DNA from 2 places in the Bacillus sp. KNSH39 genome. Region 1 is predicted to be linked to the other one. Evidence: riboswitches for the same ligand, from Rfam matches in the RefSeq annotation. Region 1 holds a riboswitch; the other holds the start of a gene.
What was found. Region 1 has a riboswitch for FMN ahead of ACUL40_RS27495 (ECF transporter S component). Riboswitches for the same ligand answer to the same signal wherever they lie in the genome.

Region 1 (11,464 bases):
AAATTTAAACTATCTGCGATATCCTGCAGTACCCCTTTTGTCGCTGTGGCTGTCAATGCTAATACTGTAGGAGAACCAATATTTTCAATAACTACATTTAGTTTTTTATAGTCCGGTCTAAAATCATAACCCCATTGAGAAATACAATGAGCCTCATCAACAACAAATAATGAAATATGAATTTTCTTCAATTCCCTAATTAATAACTCCGACTGCAACATCTCTGGTGAAACAAAAATAAATTTATATGAAGATAATTTTTTCATCGCTTCTCTTTTTTCATTTAATGTCCGAAAACTATTAAATGCTATCACTCGGTTTTTCACAACATACTTTAATTGTGTCACTTGATCTTCCATTAAAGATAATAACGGTGATACAACAAGCACTGTTCCTTCTCGCATAAGCCCCGGAAACTGATAGCACATAGATTTCCCTCTTCCAGTCGGAAGCATTGCTATCACATCTTTTCCTTCTAATAAATCTGTAATTACTCCTTTTTGACCTGGACGAAATTCAGAATATCCAAACCACTTATATAAATATTCTTCAAGTTTCATTTACACCCTCCATCCGCGCTAATACAAGACGAACTTCAAAATAAGAGATATCTTCTCCAACCGCTTGTTTCAAAACACGTAACTTCCGCGTTTGCAATGCTTCAATTACTTTTATTACTTTGTCTATCTTTTCTTTTTCCATAAACATTTCAATAGAAAAATCTTTTTCTCGCAAAGCAATTTCAACAAAATGATCTTCTATCGTTGCAACCTTTAAATTCCGAATCGTCGCTATTTCTTCTAAAGAACGTCCTTGTCTCCAAAAATTATATGTTTTTTTCGTGGATAAACTAAATAATTCAGCTCTCTCATTTGGATAAGATATAATTTCAGCTAATAGTGGAAATTCATTTTCTTTATCACGAACTTCTTGTATAAAGAAATGTATTGTACCCCAAAATAAAAAATACACCCTGAATATATCTTGTTTCGTAATTTCTGCTAATTGTTGCAATGTACAACCAATGCGTTCATAACCCGTTAATCGATATGTTACAATCGTCGCTTCTATCGCATTACTCTTTTCTAAAAGATTATGTACTTCCGTCCATAGTTTTCTCGCCAACTCACTTCTCTTATATGGCCTTCCTGTTAGAAAACGTTTCACCCACATCATTATTTCTGTATCTTGCTGAATTGGAATAAATCTCGTATTATTCTGTTGTAAATTTGATATGGTTTGAATAATTAATGATAATCTTTTCCAAAATGTTTCACCTAATTCACCATAATGTAAACCATGCAAATGCGCCGGAAAAGCATAAACTTCCTCCCATTTATGTAACTGCATTTTACCCGTAGGTGTTAACACATATGTATTTTCATGTATTTCTTGAATAAAATCCGCTTGCAACAACTTTGCAACTTCACCATCATAGTCATTTCTATTTAATGATTTATATATTCCGAACAAAAAAGAAATTCGGAACATATTTCCATCTTGTAAAGTTTGCGAAGAACGTTTGCCCTTTAGTAAATAATAAATAGAAGAAACGGTTCTTTCACCATTCAATTGTTTTAAACAATGCAACAAAGTATATTGTATTTGCATGACCGCTTCCACCTTCCAATCTTAACTTCATTCTTTTCAGTACAATTACACTATCTACTGTCGCTCATTAAACTTATCATATAAGAACTATATACTTGTATATATTCTATTGTATCAAACGAAATCATATTTACGTATTTTGAAAATCTTATGACATAATTCAAAAATAAGTTGACACTCTAATTGATAAGCATTATCATTATAATTTTATGTTGAAAAGTTTTACAAACCGTTTTACAATAAGGTTATAATTTTTATGGCGAGCTTTTCACATACATATTATCAGGAGGGAAAAAAGATGGCAAAATATACAATCGTTGATAAAGATACTTGTATTGCATGTGGTGCTTGTGGCGCTGCTGCACCAGACATTTATGACTATGATGATGAAGGTATTGCATTTGTAACATTAGATGATAACCAAGGTATCGTTGAAATTCCAGATGTATTAATTGAAGATATGATGGATGCATTCGAAGGCTGTCCAACTGACTCAATTAAAGTTGCTGACGAATCATTCGACGGAGACGCTTTAAAATTCGAATAGTCTTTTATTAACTTCAAAAAACGCCCCTCCTATTGATGAGGGGCGTTTTTTGTATCTAAATTTTATTTTCCTTAATAAAAAACCATTAGTAGTTTCACACTACTAATGGTTTTAGTATATATTATGCATTTTTCATTTTTGCAAACACCCATACTTTCAGGCGTGAGAATAATGCTACAAATACAATTGTTACAACAATCCCTTTAATTAAATTAAATGGTAAGATTGCCGTTACAACCGTTGTTTTTATAGCTTCGCTAGACATAGCTGGTGAATTTAAAAACCAAGTGTACGCCGGGAATATGATGATGTAGTTTAATACACTCATAATAAGTGCCATTGTAATTGTCCCTAGCATTAATCCTGTAGTTAAACTCTTCACAGTACGATACTTTCTAAATAAGAAAGCTGCTGGCCCAATAAATAAACATCCTGCAATAAAGTTTGCAATTTCTCCAACTGGTACTCCCGTTAAACTTCCTTGAATCCCGTAATGTAAAATGTTCTTTATCGCCTCTACAATCACTCCTGCTACTGGTCCAAAGATAATTGCCGCAATTAGAGCTGGTACATCACTAAAATCAATTTTCAAAAATGGCGGAAGCCCTGGGAACGGGAAATCCAACATCATTAGTAAATATGCAATACTACTTAGCATCGCTACACTCACCATCTGCACTACACTGTTTTTTTGTTTCATCTTTCTCTCTCCTTTTCCATCGATCATCTCATGGAAAGTGGAAAGGTTCTGCTATGCCTATTTTTTCATAGAACGAAAAAACCCTTTGTGTTTTACACAAAGGGAGAATTTAAGGCACATCAAACAGACGTTCAAATCCATATCTTTTTTGAACGCTTGAACCTCCATCTTCTCCCATCCAGACTATACTGTCGGCTTTGGAATCACACCAAATCCTGCCTTAACGGCTCGCGGGCTTAGAACAAAATCATAAATAGTTCATCACCGCCGGTCGGGATTTTCACCCTGCCCCGAAGATAGACCGATATTCTATTTTCCCCTTCATTATACAACAACCTCATAACATTGTGAACTAAAAAATTGTAACTTATTTAAAATTAGTTATTTATTTTTCGTAACAACAAATAAATTGCGAGATATTTTACAATACAATCCATATTTTTTATTATTCGGCATTTCTCTTTTGAATTACCTAGTCATATATAATTAAAAGTGATAAGATATTGAATTGTTAAGATAAGAACATTTTCTGAGTTATGGAGGAAATGTCATGAAAAAAGACAAGAGACATTCTATTCGAGAAGCAATGAAAAAAAACTTAAGAAAAGAATACTTTTACTTAAAAAAAGAATTACTTTTCTACTGCCCAATTGATTTAGGCACATTCTCAAACGAGACATACTATGCTACTTTCGATGAAGATGGCATCAGTATTTATCAGTATGATAAAAAAACAGAAAGTAAATTAAAATTGTGTGAGCGTCATCCGTGGAAGAGTTGGAATAAAGTGAAGATTGATCACTATTTGACAACTTCTCAATTTATTTTTCAGGGTGAGCGAAATTGGATCTTATCTCTTTTTCAAAAAGGAAAAGAAGCTCAAAAAATTATTGAAGAGCATACATCTTTACAAACAGAAGTTGTTTCCCGCTCTTTCTTAAAAAAACTTCCTGGTTTTCGTTCTAATACACCACTGAATAAATACATCGGTAGTATTTGTTACACTGCACTTATTGCATTTTTATTAAAATGGATGATTCCATTTCAAGCACCACAAATCGCCCTGTATTCTATCTCGATTGGTTGTATGCTTCTTGGCCTACTTTGTTTGACAATCGGTTTAATTGAACCGACTATCGTACTGTTTCGAACAAAAGAGAAAACAAGAACAAAAGTTTTTTACTTATACAGCTATTTAGCTATTTCTGGATTTATATGTGTCTTTATTTTTTGGTAAAAGAAGCCGTCCCAAAATAAATTTTGGGACGGTTTTCTTTTAGATATAGATGCTCTGATTCACTCAATAGTTCTAGCAAAAGCGCCCATATAATTTCATTTACATTGAATCTTATTTAAGAAGAACATAAATTTGTTCAAAGTTTAATTTTTGAAGCGTTTCCTTTACTTAACATATAATTGTTGATTAGGATAAATTAGCTCTTGCTGCAATCCATTTTTTTCTTTAATTTCCTTAAGTGTCATACTAAATTTCCGTGCAATACTAACTAAAGTATCCCCTTTTTGTACGACATATAATGACGAAGAAACAACTTCATTTCTTTGTTCACTTAAAACAAGCAATGGGTTCATCGCATTCTTTTTCGCCATCGTCCATCTTCCTTGATGAAGTTCTAGATGTAAGTGCGCACCTCGCGATTCTCCCGTGTTCCCTACTTCTCCAATTTTTTCTCCTTTGGAAATATAATCTCCTTGATCCACATATCTCTTATTTAAATGTGCATATACAGCCTCATATTCTCCGTGTTTAATAAATACAACATTTCCATAACTACTTGAATAATAAGACCTCGTTACCTTACCATCTTGGATAGCTGCCACAGGCGTTCCAATCGGCGCAGCTACATCAATACCATAGTGTTTTCCATGCCTTGTCCCAAAATAATCACTTATCTGACCTTCAACAGGCCATGTCCATCGATTTTCTTCTGCATAAACATGTAATTGAGATACAAACAGTATACTCAATAACATGACACCGCATTTTAAAACTTTCATATACATCCTCCGTTTTCTAATTACCACCATACCTTCTCTATTTTGGTATATTACAGAAAAAAGTATACAAAAAAAGAAAGTGAATTACTCCACTTCCTTCTCTTTCTTATCACGAAAAACTACTGCACTACGGTTATACTCCACATCTTTCACTTGTAATCGGGCATTTATTACTCGAGCTATCGCAAACAAATAATCAGATAATCTATTTACATACTTTAATACAACTTCATTTATTTTCACTTCTTTTTGCAATGATACTATAGAGCGTTCTGCTCTCCTTACAACAGTACGTGCAATATGAATAGTAGCCGCTGCCTCGCTACCACCTGGCAAAATAAAGCGTTCTAGTGGCGGGGCTTCTTCTATATATAAATCAATCTTTCTTTCTAAACTTTCAACCATCACAATTGTCACTTTATAAGGAATTTTTTGTTCCACTATTGCCAAGTCTCCTCCGCAATCAAATAGTTCATGTTGAATATTTTCGAGCTCATTGTAAATATCTATAAAAGCCCCGCCTTGAAGCTTAGTCATTGCATATCCAATATGAGAATTTGCCTCGTCTATTGTTCCATACGCTTCCACACGGATATCATCTTTATCAACCCTGCCACCTATTACACTTGTCGTTCCTTTATCTCCTGTTTTTGTATATAATTTCATTTCTTCACAGCACCTCTCTTGTTATTCTTTATTCGAGCAACATAGAAAAAAGTTCTACCATTCTTTATTTAATTGAGTTTACAAAAAAATAAAAACCAGCAGAACTTTATTCATTATCAACTTTAAAAACGCATATCTAAATTATACGATTCGGTAAATGTACAGAGAATGTAGTTCCTTCTCCAACAACACTTGATACAGAAATTTTACCATCATGGCCTTGAACAATATTTTTCGCAATCGCAAGCCCGAGTCCTGTTCCACCCTTTTTCCCACGTGTTCTTGCTTTATCAGCTTTATAGAAACGATCAAATAAAAATGGAATATCTTCTTCTGGAATGCCTGCACCCGAATCTTGTACTTCAAAAATAAGACCGTTATTTTTCGTATCAATTACAAGCGTTACATGTCCGCCTGCATTCGTATGACGTATTGCGTTATCAATTAAATTCGTCAATACTTGTTCCATACGATCTGCATCAAACGGGTATTGTTCAATTGGACCTTTGAAATCAACCGTTAACGCGACCTCTTTATCCTTTGCAATCCCTTGGAATTTACGACCAATTTTTTCAACAAACGGATGTATATCCACTTCACCAATATGTAACTCTACATGACCGCTTTCCATACGAGCTAAATCTAACAATTCATTTACAAGTTTACCTAAACGAACAGATTCATCATAAATAATTTGAACAAACTCATCTATTTCCTCTTTCGTTTGCACAATATCATCTAAAATCGCTTCACTATACCCTTGCAGCATGACCATTGGTGTACGAAGTTCATGTGATACATTCGCAATAAAATCTTGACGCATCTTTTCAAGACGACGTTCTTCCGTCATATCTCGCAGCACTGCTACAGCTCCACGAATTTTCGTTTGATTGTAAAGCGGCGTCATAAGAACTACATAGTTTCCTTTTTGTAAATTAATTTCAACAACTTGTTGTTGTTCGCTTTCTACAACGAGATGGAATAATTCCACAAGTTCAGAAGGTAGTTTTTTACTGAGCTCTATCTCTTTTTCTTCTTGCCAAACTTGTAAGAAATGTTCGGCCGGCGGATTGATTACAACGACTTCACCTTCTTGATTTAACGTAATAACCCCATCTGCCATACTACTCAAAATACTTGCTAACTGCTCTTTTTCTTGTTGCAAGGCGTTCATATTAAACTTCAACTGTTTTCCCATTTGATTTAAGGCCGTTGCAAGCTCACCAATCTCATCCTGAGATACCATAGGAGCCTTTGCATCAAACTTCCCACGTGACACTTCAAAAGCAACCTCACGCATTTTACGAAGCGGTGCTGTAATCCGAGTAGATAAGAAGAACGCAAAGAAAGTTGTTAATATAATCGCAATTCCAGCCGATAAGAAAATAAAATCAGTTGTTCTTTCCATACCTTGTATCGGTACTTGTAAAGATTCATATACGAACACTGCACTTTGATTTTTTGATTGCACTGGTTTTCCGACGATCATAATATCATTTTCGGTGTTTTTATTCTTCCTACTATTAGACGCTTTTCTAATATTATTCTTAATTTCTTTTTTGTCTGTAAACACAGCCGCTAATTCTTTATCTTCTTTTAAGTCATCCATTGTAAGAGTGACTAACCCTTCTTGTTTCGGTGAAGAAGAGATTTCTTTACCATCTTCTACAATAATAATCCTTGAAAGTGGGTCAGAGAATTTGTAAGCGATATTCTCAATCGTTTTTACATCGGCACCTTCTTCAATTAACTCTGAAACACTTGTTGCAACTTTTTGAAGCCTAGCTTCACTCATATCAACATAATACGTTCTAAAAAACTGTGAAAGTAAAATCGCAACAAATCCAAGAACAAACGAAACGAGAAGTAATATGGTCATCCATAACTTCCCTACTACACTTCTCCAAAGCATCAGTCGTTCACAACCTCAAATTTGTAACCTACACCCCAAACAGTAACGATCATTTTCGCTGCATCTGGTGATTTTTTGCTTAACTTCTCACGTAAACGCTTTACATGTGTATCAACTGTACGTAAATCTCCGAAGAATTCATATTGCCATACTTCTTTTAACAGTTGCTCACGATCGAATACTTTATCAGGAGCTTTCGCTAAAAATAATAGTAACTCATATTCTTTCGGCGTTAAGTTTACTTCATTACCATCTGCAGTAACACGGTGTGCATCGTTATCAATTGTTAAGTGCGGGAATACAGTAACATCTTTTGTCGTTGTATCTTGTGTAAAGAATGTTGTTGGTACAGCACGACGTAATACCGCTTTCACACGTAGTACGACCTCACGTGGACTAAATGGCTTTACAATATAATCATCTGTTCCAACTTCAAATCCTTGTACTCTATTTACTTCTTCACCTTTTGCTGTCAGCATAATAATTGGTGTCGCTTTCTTCTCACGAACCCCTTTACATACTTCAATGCCATCTTTACCAGGCATCATAAGATCTAATAAGATTAAATCGTAATCATTTTGCAACGCCATTTCTAAAGCTGTATCACCATTATCTGCTTCTTCAATCGTATATTGTTCTCTTTCTAAGTACATTTTCAATAAACGACGAATACGATCCTCATCATCTACAATTAAAATTCTTGATTCATTTTCCATCTCTACCCGCTGCGCACTCTCACCTCAGCGGTTCACACCTACCCTTCTTTAACTATTATGTTGCGCTATTCTCGTTTATTTAAGCAATCTTCTAAATGTTTCACTTCCCACATTATGCTTCACAAGAATAATAAATTTTGTTCAATTTTTTTCCAAAACTATGTATTTTTTTTGAACAGCATATAATGTCCTCGACATCATTTTACAAAATCAACCGCTACTTTGTCATGTTTTTCTCAAAAAAGAAGAAAAGTTGACAAAAATAAAATAGGAAAGTGACATGCACTCCCCTATTTTATTTCTCTATGCATATGAATGTAAACCGGCAATAATTAAGTTTACTACAATAAAGTTAAACATAATGATTGCAAAACCAATTACTGCAAGCCAAGCTGACTTCTCTCCATGCCATCCTTTTGATAGGCGTAAATGTAATACTGCCGCATAAAAGAGCCAAGTGATAAGTGCCCAAACCTCTTTTGGATCCCAGCCCCAAAAACGTGTCCACGCTATTTGTGCCCAAATCATCGCAAAAATTAATGCACCTAATGTGAACACTGGGAATCCAATTGCAATAGATCGATATCCGATTTCATCTAGTAAATCACTATTCGTATTCTTTACTAACGGCTGAAGTGCCGCCGATACTCGCTTCCGTAAAACAAGTCTTAATACAATATACAGTAATGTTCCAACTAACACTGACCAAATAACAGTATTTAATTTTTTCGCATTTACAATCGCTGGAACTTCAACTGCCGGTTCTAATTTATTTTCTGTCAGTAACTTCCCTTCGTGCGGTCCAACTAAAGCCGGAAGATTGTATTTCATTTCCACTTGTTGTTCATTTTTATCAATCCATTGAAACTTCGCTTCATATTTCATACTAGAAAATACCGTTGTTACTCCAATAAATCCAACTGTACAAACAAGTGTAAATACTACCGTCTCTAGCCAAAATGTACGTTTACTTCTCGTCGATTGATCTACATTTTTCAATAAATACATAACACCTGTAATAAAACTAATCGCTAAAATGGCTTGTCCTGCTGCTGCCGTCGTCACGTGAATATGTAACCAATTACTTTTTAAAGATGGAATAAGCGGAGATATTTCCCTCGGAAACATACTTGCATAGGCAATTAATAAAAGCGCAACTGGTAATGCAAATAGTCCGATTATGCTTACACGGTACATAAAATACATGACAATAAATGCTCCTACAAGCATCATGCCGAAAAATGTACCGAATTCAAAAAAGTTACTAACTGGCGCATGTCCTGATGCAATCCACCTTGTAACAAAATATACTGTTTGTGCAATAAACCCTAAAATTGTAATCGTTATTCCTACATTTGCCCATTTATGACCCTTTTCTTTAATTGCTCCCCCGAAAAATAGAGTGGCAATTAAATATAAAATAAATGCGGTAAAGAGAAAGTTACTACTTATTTGCACCATATCGTTTCCCCACCTTAACTAATTTTTTTATCAATTACTTTATCATTTGGCTGTGGAATTGCTGTACCTTCTAGTACTCTTTCAATATCTTTCTTTAAACCGAACCAATTTTTATTTGTATGCCCTGCAATCCACCATTCATCATTAACACGTTGTATCCAAATACGGCGATGATTCCAATACATACCTTGAATGACACCAACCATAAATATAAATCCTCCAATGCCGAGAATCCAAAGCGTTAAATCTTTTCTTACAGTAAGTGCTGTGGCATTTTGCATTTCAACACCTGCAAACGACATTTTATATTTGTTGTTTCCATCTGGTTCTATATTTTGCTGAATACCAACAAAACTCACTTCACCATCTGGTGTTTCAGGTGTAAACATTTTAAATACAAATGCAGGATTGTTTGGTAATTTCGTTTTTGTATTTGGTTTTCCATTCTCATCAAAATAAAAATCAGGAAAATAGCTTAATAGTTCTAGAGAATAACCATTTCCTAAATCATATTTTTCCTTAGGATTCGTTAAATCTACTTTAATTGGTCCCCACTTTTGATTATTTTCTTTATTTTGCAAGTTAAAGGACATACTTTTAAATTCACTTTCTTTATAATCCACTTGATACACTGCAAATTGATCAAATTTCAGTGGTTCATTCACTCGAATTTCCGCTTCTTTTACTTTTTCTAATTTCGGTTTTTGTCCTGCTATATTTTCTCCTACTGCTTTATATAATACGGCATTCGTTTGGAAGTTTTTCGCAATCATTTTATCGCCTACACGATCAATCGCTTCATCAAAAACTTCCTTGTCCTTACTTTTATCATAAACTTCTTTTATAAATTTCTCGTTTTTTAAGTAGTATTGTCCATCCGTCCCTGGTATTTCTTTCGTTTCACCGTCACGTAACCAAAGTGCTTCGTCTACGTACATACTCGGTAAAAAACGAAGCATCGCACCGAATAAAAAGATAATAAGACCGATATGATTTACATATGGACCCCAACGCGAGAAGCGTCCCTTTTCTGCTAAAACGTTTCCGTCTTCCACTTTCACGTTATAGTTTCTTTTCTTTAAATTCTCTTGCACTCTTTCCAGGTCACCTTCTTGCGGTGTACCAGTCCCATATAATCTCTGTCTCTTTAAAAAACTAGGATGTCTTTTTACGCCTTGCTTTTTTAAAGCTTTATAAAGTGGAATAACGCGGTCTAAACTACATATCACAAGTGAAATACCGATAGAAGCAATCAAAATCATATACCACCATGAACCGTATAAATTATTAAACCCTAATTGATAGTATAATTGTCCTAAAAATCCATATTCTTGTTTATAATATTCAGCTGGTGCAATACCTGGAGTTATGTACATTTCTTGCGGAAATATAGTTCCTATCGCTGATGCAGCTAAAGTTATTACGATTAGCCATACACCTACTTTTACAGAAGAGAAAAAGCTCCAAATTTTATCGACTATCGTTTTTGTCTGCGTGAGAGATCTCCGTGCACTCCCCTCATAGCGCATATCCAATAGTTTTGCATTTTCATTGCTTTCAAATGGTTTCCCGCAAGCTTCACAAAAAACGGTTCCTATCGGATTAACATGTCCACATTCACATTTAATTTCTTTCAACACTCTCACCGCCCCTGTATCTATATGTACTATTGTATATTCTAACCTCAAGTTACCGCAATACTCAGAATTTTTAAACCAGAGGCACTATAAACACGCACCCCTTATGTAAAGGCTTTCTTTATTACGGAGTAATTTTCTTTAAATACCCTTCTAACTGTTCTTTCGTTTGTTCCCCTATAATTTGCTCCACTACTT
Region 2 (11,464 bases), 2.8 Mb from region 1:
ATGGTAATGAATATTGGGATGGTGTTTCATCTATATGGTTAAATGTTCACGGACATCAAGTGCCGGAATTAGATGAAGCAATTCGTGAGCAATTAAATAAAATTGCTCATTCTACTATGTTAGGACTTGCTAACGTTCCATCTATTTTATTAGCAGAAAAAATTATTGAGGTTGTACCAGATGGATTGAAGAAGGTATTCTATTCTGATTCAGGTTCTACCGCTGTTGAAATTGCAATTAAGATGGCTTTCCAATATTGGCAGCATAAAGGGAAACCAAAGAAACAAAGATTCGTTACATTAAAAGAAGCATATCACGGTGATACAATTGGAGCTGTTTCGGTAGGAGCAATAGACTTGTTTCACCAAGTGTATAGTTCGCTCTTATTTGATGCGATTAAAATGCCGTATCCATATACATATCGTTCTCCTTACGGAAATAATAAGGAGGAAATTGTAAAAAGCCATTTAGAAGAAATGGAAGAATTGTTGAAAGAAAAGCATGAAGAAGTAGCTGCCATCATTGTAGAGCCATTAATGCAAGGTGCTGGCGGGATGATTACAATGCCAAAAGGATATTTAAAAGGACTGCGCGATTTATGTACTAAGTACAATGTATTATTTATTACAGATGAGGTAGCAACTGGATTTGGGCGTACAGGGAAAATGTTTGCTTGTGAACATGAAAATGTGACGCCAGACATTTTAACTGCTGGGAAAGGTTTAACAGGTGGATATTTACCAATTGCAGTTACGGTAACGACAGATGAAATATATAATGCCTTCTTAGGAGAATATGAAGAACAAAAAACATTTTTCCATGGACATAGCTACACAGGCAATCCGTTAGGGTGTGCCGTAGCAATCGCGAATCTAGAACTATATGAAAAAACAAATTTAATAGAAGAAGTGGCACGTAAAACGGATTATGTGGCAGCGCAATTAGAAAAGCTCTTTGCTTATAAACATGTAGGTGATATTCGTCAGTGCGGATTAATGGTTGGTATTGAGCTTGTGAAGAATAAGGAAACGAAAGAAGCGTTTGACTGGACAGAGAGAGTCGGTGTTCAAGTATGTAAACGCTCAAGAGAGCTGGGTATGATTTTACGACCGCTAGGTAACACGATTGTATTTATGCCGCCACTTGCTTCTACTTTTGAAGAGATTGATGATATGTTACGCATTTTATATAAGGCAATCTCGGATGTTACGGAGGGAGAATAATGAGTGGTTTTTTCATAACAGCAACTGATACTGAAGTTGGAAAAACAGTAGTTGCAGGTGCTATAGCAGGTGTATTTAGAGAATTAGGATATAACGTAGGGGTGTATAAACCGTTGCAAAGTGGGCATGTTGCATCAAACCCTGAGGGAGATGCGGCAAGGTTAAAAGCATTATCAGGTGTACCGACACCAGAAAATGAAATTTGCCCTTATTCTATTGAAGAACCACTTGCTCCGAGACTTGCCATGAAAAGAGCTGGAAGAGTAGTAAAGTTAAAAGAAATTACTGATTACTATAATGAACTATTAAAAGAGTTTAATAGCTTATTTGTAGAAGGAGCAGGTGGGCTTGCTGTCCCATATACAGAAGATGCTTTAGTAATTGATTTTGCAAAAGAATTACAGTTGCCTCTTATTGTAGTAGCTCGTCCTACATTAGGAACAGTAAATCATACAGTGTTAACGATTGCTTACGCAAAGGCGCATGGTTTAACCGTAGCGGGTGTCATTTTATCAGGTTGCAAAGAATGTGAAATGGAAAGAGTGCAAGAAAATAAAGAGATGATTGAAGAGCTGAGCGGGGTACCAGTTTTAGGATTATTGCCATTCTTTGCAGGTGAGTTTACGAAAGAAGAAGTATTAGAATCTGCAAAAGAACATATTATGATTTCAAAATTAGAGGAGTTTATCCAAAATGAATCAAACGTGGCGGGCGCACCTTCAATCTAAATTACAACAATTACATGAGCAAGGGCAGTATCGTGATTTGCATGTAACAGAGAAGGCAGAAGAGACTTGGCTTATTCGAGATAAAAAAAGGATGTTAAATTTAGCGTCAAATAATTATTTAGGGTTAGCTGGAGATGAAAGGTTAAAAGAAGCTGCTATTGCCTGTACAAAAAGATATGGAACTGGAGCGACTGCCTCTCGTCTCGTTGTAGGAAATCATCCATTATATGAAGAGGTTGAGAGAAGCATATGTGACTGGAAAGGTACTGAAAGAGCTTTAATTGTAAATAGTGGGTATACGGCAAATATAGGTGCCATATCTTCTTTAGCCTCTCGGCACGATATTGTTTTTAGTGATAAGTTAAATCACGCAAGTATTGTTGATGGAATCATATTAAGCGGGGCAGAGCATAAAAGGTATCGTCATAATGATTTGGATCATTTAGAGAAGTTGTTGAAAATGGCTTCGCCTGAAAAAAGGAAATTAATCGTAACAGATACCGTTTTTAGTATGGATGGTGATACTGCGTATTTGAGAGATTTAGTACAGCTGAAAGAGAAATACGGGGCAATCATTATAGTCGATGAAGCACATGCGAGTGGAATATATGGAATCGGCGGAGCTGGGTTATCTCATATAGAAAAAAATCTTGCTCAAAAAATTGATATACATATGGGGACGTTTAGCAAGGCTTTAGGGTGTTATGGTGCGTATTTGACAGGTGATGAAATTTATATAGAGTATTTACAAAATATGATGAGAAGCTTTATTTTTACTACAGCTTTACCACCAAGTACGTTAGGAGCGGTGCAAAAAGCAATTGAAATTGTAAAAGAAGATAACGAAAGAAGAGAGAACCTTATAGCAAACGGAGAATACTTCAGAACTAAATTAAGGGATGCTGGTTTTGATATTGGGAATAGTTCAACTCATATTGTACCGATTGTAGTCGGTTCAAATGAACATGCTTTACGGTTTAGTAAAAGGTTGCAAGAGGCAGGGATTGCGGCTATTGCAATTCGTCCGCCAACTGTGCCGGTTCATAGTTCTCGAATTCGCTTTGCAGTTACATCGCAACATACAATAGCTGATTTAAAATGGGCTATTGACCGAATTATCCACATTGCGAAAGAAGAGGAGCTTTTCGTATGAATGAGCTAAAGATTATTTTTATCCCCGGATGGGGAATGGAAGAGAATATTTGGGATTTAGTACTTCCGTATTTTAAAGGATATTCTGTTCAATGCATAGATTGGCGTAATGTGAAAGAACGAAGTGAATTTGCGGAACGAATTATAGATGTAGCGCATAATGACAACGTAATATTGGTTGGATGGTCACTAGGAGCGTTAGCAGCAGTTGAAGCTTATAAAAAGATTCAGGCAAAAGGCATCGTATTAATTGGTGGTACTGCTAAATTTACAAATACGAGCGATTACAGTAACGGATGGAATGCTTTGCATGTAGAACGGCTGAAAAGGAATTTGGCGAGAAGGAAAGAAGATACGCTCAAGCGGTTTTATGAAAATATGTTTACGAAAGATGAGCTAAAAGAGAATAAAAACTTTGAAGACATTGTAGACCGTTTTAAAGGTGATTCTATTCAGTCTTTACAACTAGGTTTGGATTATTTAATAGAAACAGATATGAGAGAAGAACTAAAAGAAATTAAAGTACCTATACTACTTATTCACGGAGAACAGGATGTAATATGCCCATTGTCTGCGGCACGTAGTATGACGGAAAATAGCAGCAGCGAGCTGAAAGTAGTAAGTGAAGCAGGGCATGCATTATGTGTGACGAATTTTGAATATTGCGCAAATGAGATAATTCAATTTGTAGAGGGGATACGACATGATCAACAAAACGTTACTACAAAAACGGTTTAATGGGGCAGCCGTATCTTACGATCGATATGCAAATGTACAAAAAAAGATGGCACATTCATTACTTTCAATCTTAAAGGAACGATATAGTGAAACGGCATCAATACGTATTTTAGAACTGGGATGCGGGACGGGGTATGTAACAGAGCAATTATCAAAGTTATTTCCGAAAGCACATATTACAGCAGTTGATTTTGCTGAAAGTATGATTGCGATTGCGCAAACTAGACAAAATGTAAAAAATGTAACGTTTCACTGTGAAGATATTGAGCGATTACGATTAGAAGAATCATATGATGTCATTATTTCAAATGCTACATTTCAATGGTTAAATAATTTACAACAAGTGTTAAGAAATTTATTTCAACATTTGTCTATAGATGGGATATTACTCTTTTCAACGTTTGGACATGAAACGTTTCAAGAATTGCATGCTTCGTTCCAACGTGCGAAAGAAGAAAGAAATATAAAAAATGAAACATCGATTGGTCAACGTTTTTATTCAAAAGATCAGTTGCTTCATATATGTAAGATAGAAACAGGGGATGTGCATGTTTCTGAAACATGTTACATAGAGAGTTTTACAGAAGTTAAGGAGTTTCTGCATTCTATTCGAAAAGTAGGAGCAACTAATAGCAATGAAGGATCATATTGTCAAAGTCCCTCACTCTTTCGTGCGATGCTACGCATATACGAAAGAGACTTCACGGGAAATGAAGGGATAATGGCAACGTATCATGCTTTATTTATACATATAACAAAAGAGGGGAAGAGATGAAATGAAACAAGTACAAACAAAAAGGGATTGGAAAAAACTTGCATACGACGTAGTGGAAGAGAAGATGATTACGAAAGAAGATGCAATAGCGATATTAGAAGCTGATGATACCGAAGTTTTAGAAATTATGAATGCGGCTTACATTATTCGCCATCATCACTTTGGTAAGAAAGTAAAATTGAATATGATTATTAATACGAAATCTGGATTATGTCCTGAAGATTGTGGATATTGCTCACAGTCTATTATTTCAGAAGCACCGATTGATAAATATGCATGGTTAACGCAGGAGAAGATTGTAGAAGGGGCACATGAAGCAATACGCCGTAAAGCAGGTACATATTGTATTGTAGCGTCTGGTCGTCGTCCGACGGATAAAGAGGTAAATCACGTAATTGGAGCAGTTAAGGAAATTCGTGAAACGACAGACTTGAAGATTTGTTGTTGTTTAGGTTTCTTAAATGAAGATCAAGCAGGACGTTTAGCGGAAGCAGGCGTGCATCGTTATAACCACAACTTAAATACACATGCAAATAATTACGATAGTATTTGTTCAACTCATACGTATGATGATCGTGTTGATACAGTTCAAAAAGCAAAACAAGCGGGCATTTCCCCATGCTCGGGAGCGATTTTTGGCATGGGAGAAACAATTGAAGAGCGTGCTGAAATTGCATTTGAATTACAACGTATAGATGCAGATTCTATCCCTTGTAATTTCCTTGTTGCTGTAAAGGGGACACCTCTTGAAGGACAAAAAGAGTTAACTCCAGTAGAATGTTTAAAAGTACTGGCAATGATGCGTTTTGTAAACCCGACAAAAGAAATTCGTATTTCAGGAGGACGTGAAATCAATTTACGTTCTGTACAGCCAATCGGTTTATTTGCAGCAAATTCTATTTTTGTCGGGGACTACTTAACGACAGCTGGACAAGAGCCGACTGCGGACTGGGGTATGATTGCAGATTTAGGATTTGAGATTGAAGAATGTGCATTATAAGATAGATGAAAAAGCAAACTTGTAAAAGGGTTTGCTTTTTTTGTAAATAAAATGTAATAAATAGTTGTGAACGCTTGATATTATTGGTTTTTAAGCGAAAAAAAGAATTTTTGTGGACGAATTTTCCAAGCCCTAGTTGTACATAGTAAATATGTAATTTATATTGGGTTGGAGGATTTTACATGTACAAATACATATTAGCGATTATGACTTGTTTAATTTTAATAAAAGCAATAAGTTCTGATCCAGTTAAGGCTGCTGAAAATCTTGAACAAAAAGAAATGCAACAAAGAATCGAACAACACTTTCGAACGAAAGCTGAACATTTTGGATTGAAAACGGAAGGAAAAGATTTAAAGGAAGTTAGAAAAGAAATTACTATTATAGAAGAAGCGAAAAAAAGAGAGAATGTATGGAGAACGGCACAAGCTCTTCATATAAAAACAGAAGGAAAAACGATGAATGAATTAATAAAAGATGTACAAAAAAAGGTGAAAAAATAAAAAGAGGCCGCAGCCTCTTTTTTTATGCCCATTGTTTTGATAAGTGAGCCATTTCAATTGCAGCAACAGCTGATTCATATCCTTTATTACCAGCTTTCGTACCTGCGCGTTCAATCGCTTGTTCAATTGTTTCTGTCGTTAATACGCCGAAAATAACTGGGATGTCCATTTGTAGTGATAAAGACGCAACACCTTTTGCTACTTCATTACAAACGTAATCGTAGTGAGTTGTAGCACCTCGGATTACAGTACCTAATGTAATAACAGCATCATACTTTCCGCTACTAGCCATCTTTTTAGCGATTAAAGGAATTTCAAATGCACCAGGAACCCAAGCAACATCAATATCATTTTCCTCTACACCGTGACGCTTTAATCCGTCTAAAGCGCCGCCAAGTAACTTACTTGTAATAAATTCGTTAAAACGTCCAACAACAACTCCAACTTTTAATCCTGTACCAACTAAATGACCTTCGAATACCATAATAAATCTCTCCTTTAATTTATAAGTTTAGTAAGTGTCCTAATTTGTTTACTTTCGTTTGTAAATACGATTTATTCTCTTCTTTTGCTGGCATTTGCAACGGTACACGCTCGACTACTTCTAAATCGTAACCTTGTAAGCCAGCAATTTTTCTTGGGTTATTCGTTAATAATCGTAAACTCTGTAAACCTAAATCTTTTAATATTTGAGCACCGATACCGTAATCACGAAGATCAGCAGGGAAGCCGAGTTTTTCATTTGCTTCTACAGTATCGAATCCTTCTTCTTGTAATTTATAAGCACGAAGCTTATTAAGAAGCCCAATGCCTCTTCCTTCTTGCCTCATATAAAGAAGAACACCTTTTCCTTCACGCTCAATTTGAGCAAGTGCTGCATGGAGTTGTGGTCCGCAATCGCAGCGATGTGAACCGAATACATCTCCTGTTAAGCATTCAGAATGAACACGTACAAGTACCGGTTCACCTGTTGAAATATCACCTTTTACAAGTGCGATATGTTCTTTCGTATCTAATGAGTTAGAATAGCCAATTGCGTGGAAAGTACCGAAATCTGTAGGTAATGTAATTTCCACTTCTCTCGTCACAAGTGTTTCATGATGGCGGCGGTAAGCAATTAAATCTTCTATTGTAATCATTTTTATATCAAATTGTTTTGCGCATTCTATTAAATCAGGTACACGTGCCATCGTGCCGTCCTCATTTATAATCTCGCAAATAACTCCAGCTGGTTCGGCACCGCATAGCTTTGCTAAATCAACAGCAGCTTCTGTATGACCTGCACGACGCAGGACACCGCCTTCTTTCGCAATTAATGGAAAGATATGTCCAGGTCGATTGAAATCAGCACCTTTTGATGCGGGGTTTAACAATTCTTGTATCGTAGTTGCACGTTCGTGAGCGCTAATCCCTGTTGTTGTAGAGACATGGTCAATGCTCACTGTAAACGCAGTATGATGTGAATCTGTATTATGAGATACCATTGGTTCTAATTGTAGACGTTCTGCGTACCCTTCCGTAATCGGTACACAAACGAGACCACGGCCATGTGTAATCATAAAATTAATTGTTTCTGGTGTAATGTACTCTGCTAAAGCAATAAAATCGCCTTCATTTTCTCGGTTTTCATCATCACATACGATAACGACTTTACCTTTTTTTAAATCTTCTAGAGCTTCTTCAATACGATGAAACATTGTGCTTCCCCCTTATAGAAATCCGTTTTCTTGTAAAAAGCTTTCGGTCATTGAACCTACTCGTTTTGTAGGTTTAGTAATAAAGCGTTCAATATATTTACCAATCATGTCACACTCAATGTTTACGATATCTCCGGCATTTTTTGCTCCAATGACAGATTCGCTTACTGTGTGCGGGATGAGTGAAATCGTTATGGAAGATTCGTCTATATCAAATATCGTTAAACTCGTTCCATCAACAGCAATGGACCCTTTCTGCAAACAATAGCGCAGTAGTTCATCAGAAATTGCTATTTTGTAATAGACGGCATTGTAATGTTGTTTTTTATTTAAAATCGTTCCGATTCCATCAATATGTCCTGAAACGAAATGTCCACCGAATCGTCCGTTTGCAGCCATTGCGCGCTCTAAATTTACTTTAGAGTGCGGTTTAAGCATGCGAAGTGATGTCGACTGCATCGTTTCAGGCATTGCATCAACTGTAAATGAAGTAGTTGTAAAGCTTGTTACAGTTAAGCAAATACCGTTAACCGCGATACTATCACCTAAGTGAACATCTGATAAAATTTTTTTTGCATGAATCGTTAATTTCATCGCTTCTCCGCTTTGTTGCATGTTTGCTATCGTTCCTAATTCTTCTACAATTCCTGTAAACATTTCGTCACCTCGTTTCGGGCATTCGCAATGATTTTTATATCATCACCAATTTGTTTCATCTCTTGAATTTTCAAGGAAAGCGCATTTTGTAATTTTGAAAAACCATTTCCTCCAAATAAAGTAGGAGCATCTTTCCCACCAATTAATTTCGGACTTATATAGGTTACAATTTCATTAAAATTGTTTGTTTTTAAGAAACTTGCATGAATCGATTGGCCACCTTCAACGAATAGAGAAAGAATTTGTTTCTCTCCAAGAAAGGAAAGAAGGTCCTCGATTTCTATATGTTTCGTTTCCATTTGGAATATAGCTATATTTTTAGATTCATAAGAAGATATCTTCTCTTCCTTTACATCCTTACCGACAATAATCCATGTCGGTGCTAAACCATCTGTTATAACATGAGAAGATGGTGGCGTTCGTAAATGGGTATCTAAAACAACGCGAATAGGATGTTTCCCACCATTTGGAATTCTTGTTGTTAAATGAGGATTATCAGCTATAACTGTATTCACTCCAACAAGAATTGCATCATGTGTATGGCGATATTGGTGAACATCAGCACGTGCTTCTTCACCTGTAATCCACTTACTTTCACCAGTTACAGTTGCTGTTTTTCCATCTAAGCTCATCGCTGTTTTGATTGTTACAAAAGGGCGCTTCGTTTTCATGTAGTGAAAAAAGTAGCGATTTAATAAAACTGCTTCTGCTTCAAGAACACCGGTCGTTACTTCAATTCTAGCTTCCTCTAATCTTCTTTTTCCGTTACCAGAAACGAGCGGATTACAATCGAGAGTAGCAATTACAACACGCTTAACTCCTTTTTCGATGAGCAATTCACAACAAGGTGGTGTTTTTCCAAAGTGGCTACACGGTTCCAGTGTTACATAAACGGTAGCGTCTTTGGCGTTCTGACCAGCCATTTGAAGGGCATGAACTTCTGCGTGTTCTTCACCAGCTCGTAAATGAGCCCCCATACCAACGATGTTTCCATCTTTTACAACAACAGCACCAACCATAGGATTTGGACTTGTTTGTCCTGATGTCCCTTCTGCTAACTGCAGGGCAATCCTCATATATTCTTGATCTGTCATTTTCTTCACCTCTCCTAAAAAAATCAAAAAACCCCAAGGATTTAATATCCTTGGGGTTTGGGAGACGTGATTTCTAGAAATATAGTTTGAATACGAAAGCATAGGAAAGAAACCTAACGATAATTGATATTTCTGCATAAGGAAAAAACCTAGCAAAATATCGAATTTTTAAACGCTAGTTGTCTCTTTTTATTTCAGCATAAAAAATAAGTATAGAAAATTAAACATATATAAAGAATCAAAATGAATCTTTAAAAATATGCATACTGAAATAAAAGTGTATTCACTATATAAAAAACTAGAAACATATCCTTCTCCCATCCAGACTATACTGTCGGCCCTAGAGTTTCACTAGATCCACCGTTTTCGAGTTGAAAACGGGTCACGGACTTAGAAGTTTTCACTTCATCACCGCCGGTTGGGAATTTCACCCGACCCCGAAGGATGCTGTTTGCTCAAATTATAGCACAAAAAAAATAAAAGGCTAGTAAAAAATATTCGAATGTGAAGAATTGTGTGAAAATATATGCAGGCTGGAATGGAAATAAAAGTATTAGAAATGTTGTAAGGAGAAGGGATATAACGGAGTTGCTAAAAAGAAAAAACATGCACAAAAAAATGTGCATGTCACATGTAAAATTATTCTGCCTCTGGTGCTCTAACAACAGATTCGAATTTACCTTTATGCGAAGCGTCGCAATAAGGCATATTTTTTGATAAACCACAACGGCATAAAGAAAATGCCGGTTTTGCTGGGAATACATTCCCTTGTGAGTCGACTAATTCCACGTCCCCTGTAACGCGAAAAGAGCCATTATCATTTACTTTAATTTGTACTTTTGCCAACGTTATCCCTCCTTCCCAAACGCTTAATTTCATCATATAATCAAGGGAAGTGCTTGACAATATAAAAAGAGCACTTTGTTTGAGAAAGAAGAGAGTGTTATAATAGTTTTCATAACTGACTAGAGTAAGGTGACGAGAGATGGATAAACAATTACATACATTACGAAACATTGCAAATGAGCGCACGTGGGCATCATTTTTGAATGATAATCATCCATATAGTTTGTTACATTGGTCCATTGCAGGTGTAGGGCAAGAGGCAAAGGATGTTTGGTTACTTCAAGATGAAGTAACATTTCAAACGACAGAATTCCCAACGTTAGATGATGCAATGCAATGGATTTCTGAAAATATGGAACAAGTTACAGACGTTTTAGCGCAATAAAAAACAGGCTTATGCAAGCCTGTTTTTTGTTTCTTTCACATATGTGTTTAAAAATTGATCGACGGCTGCTTCGTACTCTTCTTTATTTTCGTTATAAGAGCAAGCGTGTGCACCGTGTTCTGCAATATAAAGCTGCTTATTATTTTCTTTCGCTTCATATAATGCTTTTGTCATATCAGCTAAAATATAGTCGTCATCTTTACTATGAATAAAGAGAACGGGATTGTTAATGTTTTTTATACAGTCGATTGGTGAAACTTCACGAATTGTATAACCGTCACGAACTTTCAAAAATGCGTTTGCTAAAGGTAATAAAGGCCATTTTGGTAAATGGAATTCAACCTTTAAACGGTGCTGTAATTGTCCTTGAAAATCAGAGAAAGGACAATCTGCAATATAGAAATCAGCACCATCTTCTACAAGTCCTGCGTATTGAAGAAGTGTTGCAGCTCCCATAGATTCACCATGAATACCAAGTGTAATATTGGTGCCAAAACGGTTTTTTAGCCAGTCAACTACGGATTTTAAATCATGTTTTTCATAGTATCCATAGCTTGTTGTTTTTCCGCCAGTTTTACCATGACGACGATGATCGTAAATGAGGACGTTATATCCCCTTTTTAAGAATAAGTTTGCATATTTTACAGAGTTTATTTTATTTACAGT

Region 2: linked by a shared signal. The riboswitch ahead of ribD (bifunctional diaminohydroxyphosphoribosylaminopyrimidine deaminase/5-amino-6-(5-phosphoribosylamino)uracil reductase RibD) and the one ahead of ACUL40_RS27495 (ECF transporter S component) in region 1 are both predicted to bind FMN.

Annotation. Positions count from the first base shown of each region.
Region 1 is NZ_JBQXYO010000001.1:5,339,772-5,351,235, reverse strand. It holds gene recQ (ATP-dependent DNA helicase RecQ) at 1-560, opposite strand, end outside; gene ACUL40_RS27505 (helix-turn-helix domain-containing protein) at 550-1,611, opposite strand; gene ACUL40_RS27500 (ferredoxin) at 1,910-2,158, shown strand; gene ACUL40_RS27495 (ECF transporter S component) at 2,280-2,858, opposite strand; FMN riboswitch at 3,021-3,160, opposite strand; gene ACUL40_RS27490 (hypothetical protein) at 3,409-4,095, shown strand; gene ACUL40_RS27485 (peptidoglycan DD-metalloendopeptidase family protein) at 4,260-4,874, opposite strand; gene ACUL40_RS27480 (cob(I)yrinic acid a,c-diamide adenosyltransferase) at 4,959-5,540, opposite strand; gene resE (sensor histidine kinase ResE) at 5,677-7,452, opposite strand; gene resD (DNA-binding response regulator ResD) at 7,452-8,168, opposite strand; gene resC (cytochrome c biogenesis protein ResC) at 8,472-9,629, opposite strand; gene resB (cytochrome c biogenesis protein ResB) at 9,644-11,269, opposite strand; gene resA (thiol-disulfide oxidoreductase ResA) at 11,391-11,464, opposite strand, start outside.
Region 2 is NZ_JBQXYO010000001.1:2,522,166-2,533,629, reverse strand. It holds gene bioA (adenosylmethionine--8-amino-7-oxononanoate transaminase) at 1-1,223, shown strand, start outside; gene bioD (dethiobiotin synthase) at 1,223-1,951, shown strand; gene bioF (8-amino-7-oxononanoate synthase) at 1,917-3,104, shown strand; gene ACUL40_RS12790 (alpha/beta fold hydrolase) at 3,101-3,841, shown strand; gene bioC (malonyl-ACP O-methyltransferase BioC) at 3,807-4,616, shown strand; gene bioB (biotin synthase) at 4,618-5,616, shown strand; gene ACUL40_RS12775 (hypothetical protein) at 5,799-6,119, shown strand; gene ribH (6,7-dimethyl-8-ribityllumazine synthase) at 6,142-6,603, opposite strand; gene ribBA (bifunctional 3,4-dihydroxy-2-butanone 4-phosphate synthase/GTP cyclohydrolase II) at 6,623-7,816, opposite strand; gene ribE (riboflavin synthase subunit alpha) at 7,829-8,473, opposite strand; gene ribD (bifunctional diaminohydroxyphosphoribosylaminopyrimidine deaminase/5-amino-6-(5-phosphoribosylamino)uracil reductase RibD) at 8,455-9,567, opposite strand; FMN riboswitch at 9,873-10,016, opposite strand; gene ACUL40_RS12750 (CDGSH iron-sulfur domain-containing protein) at 10,207-10,413, opposite strand; gene ACUL40_RS12745 (DUF2552 family protein) at 10,553-10,798, shown strand; gene ACUL40_RS12740 (alpha/beta hydrolase) at 10,808-11,464, opposite strand, start outside.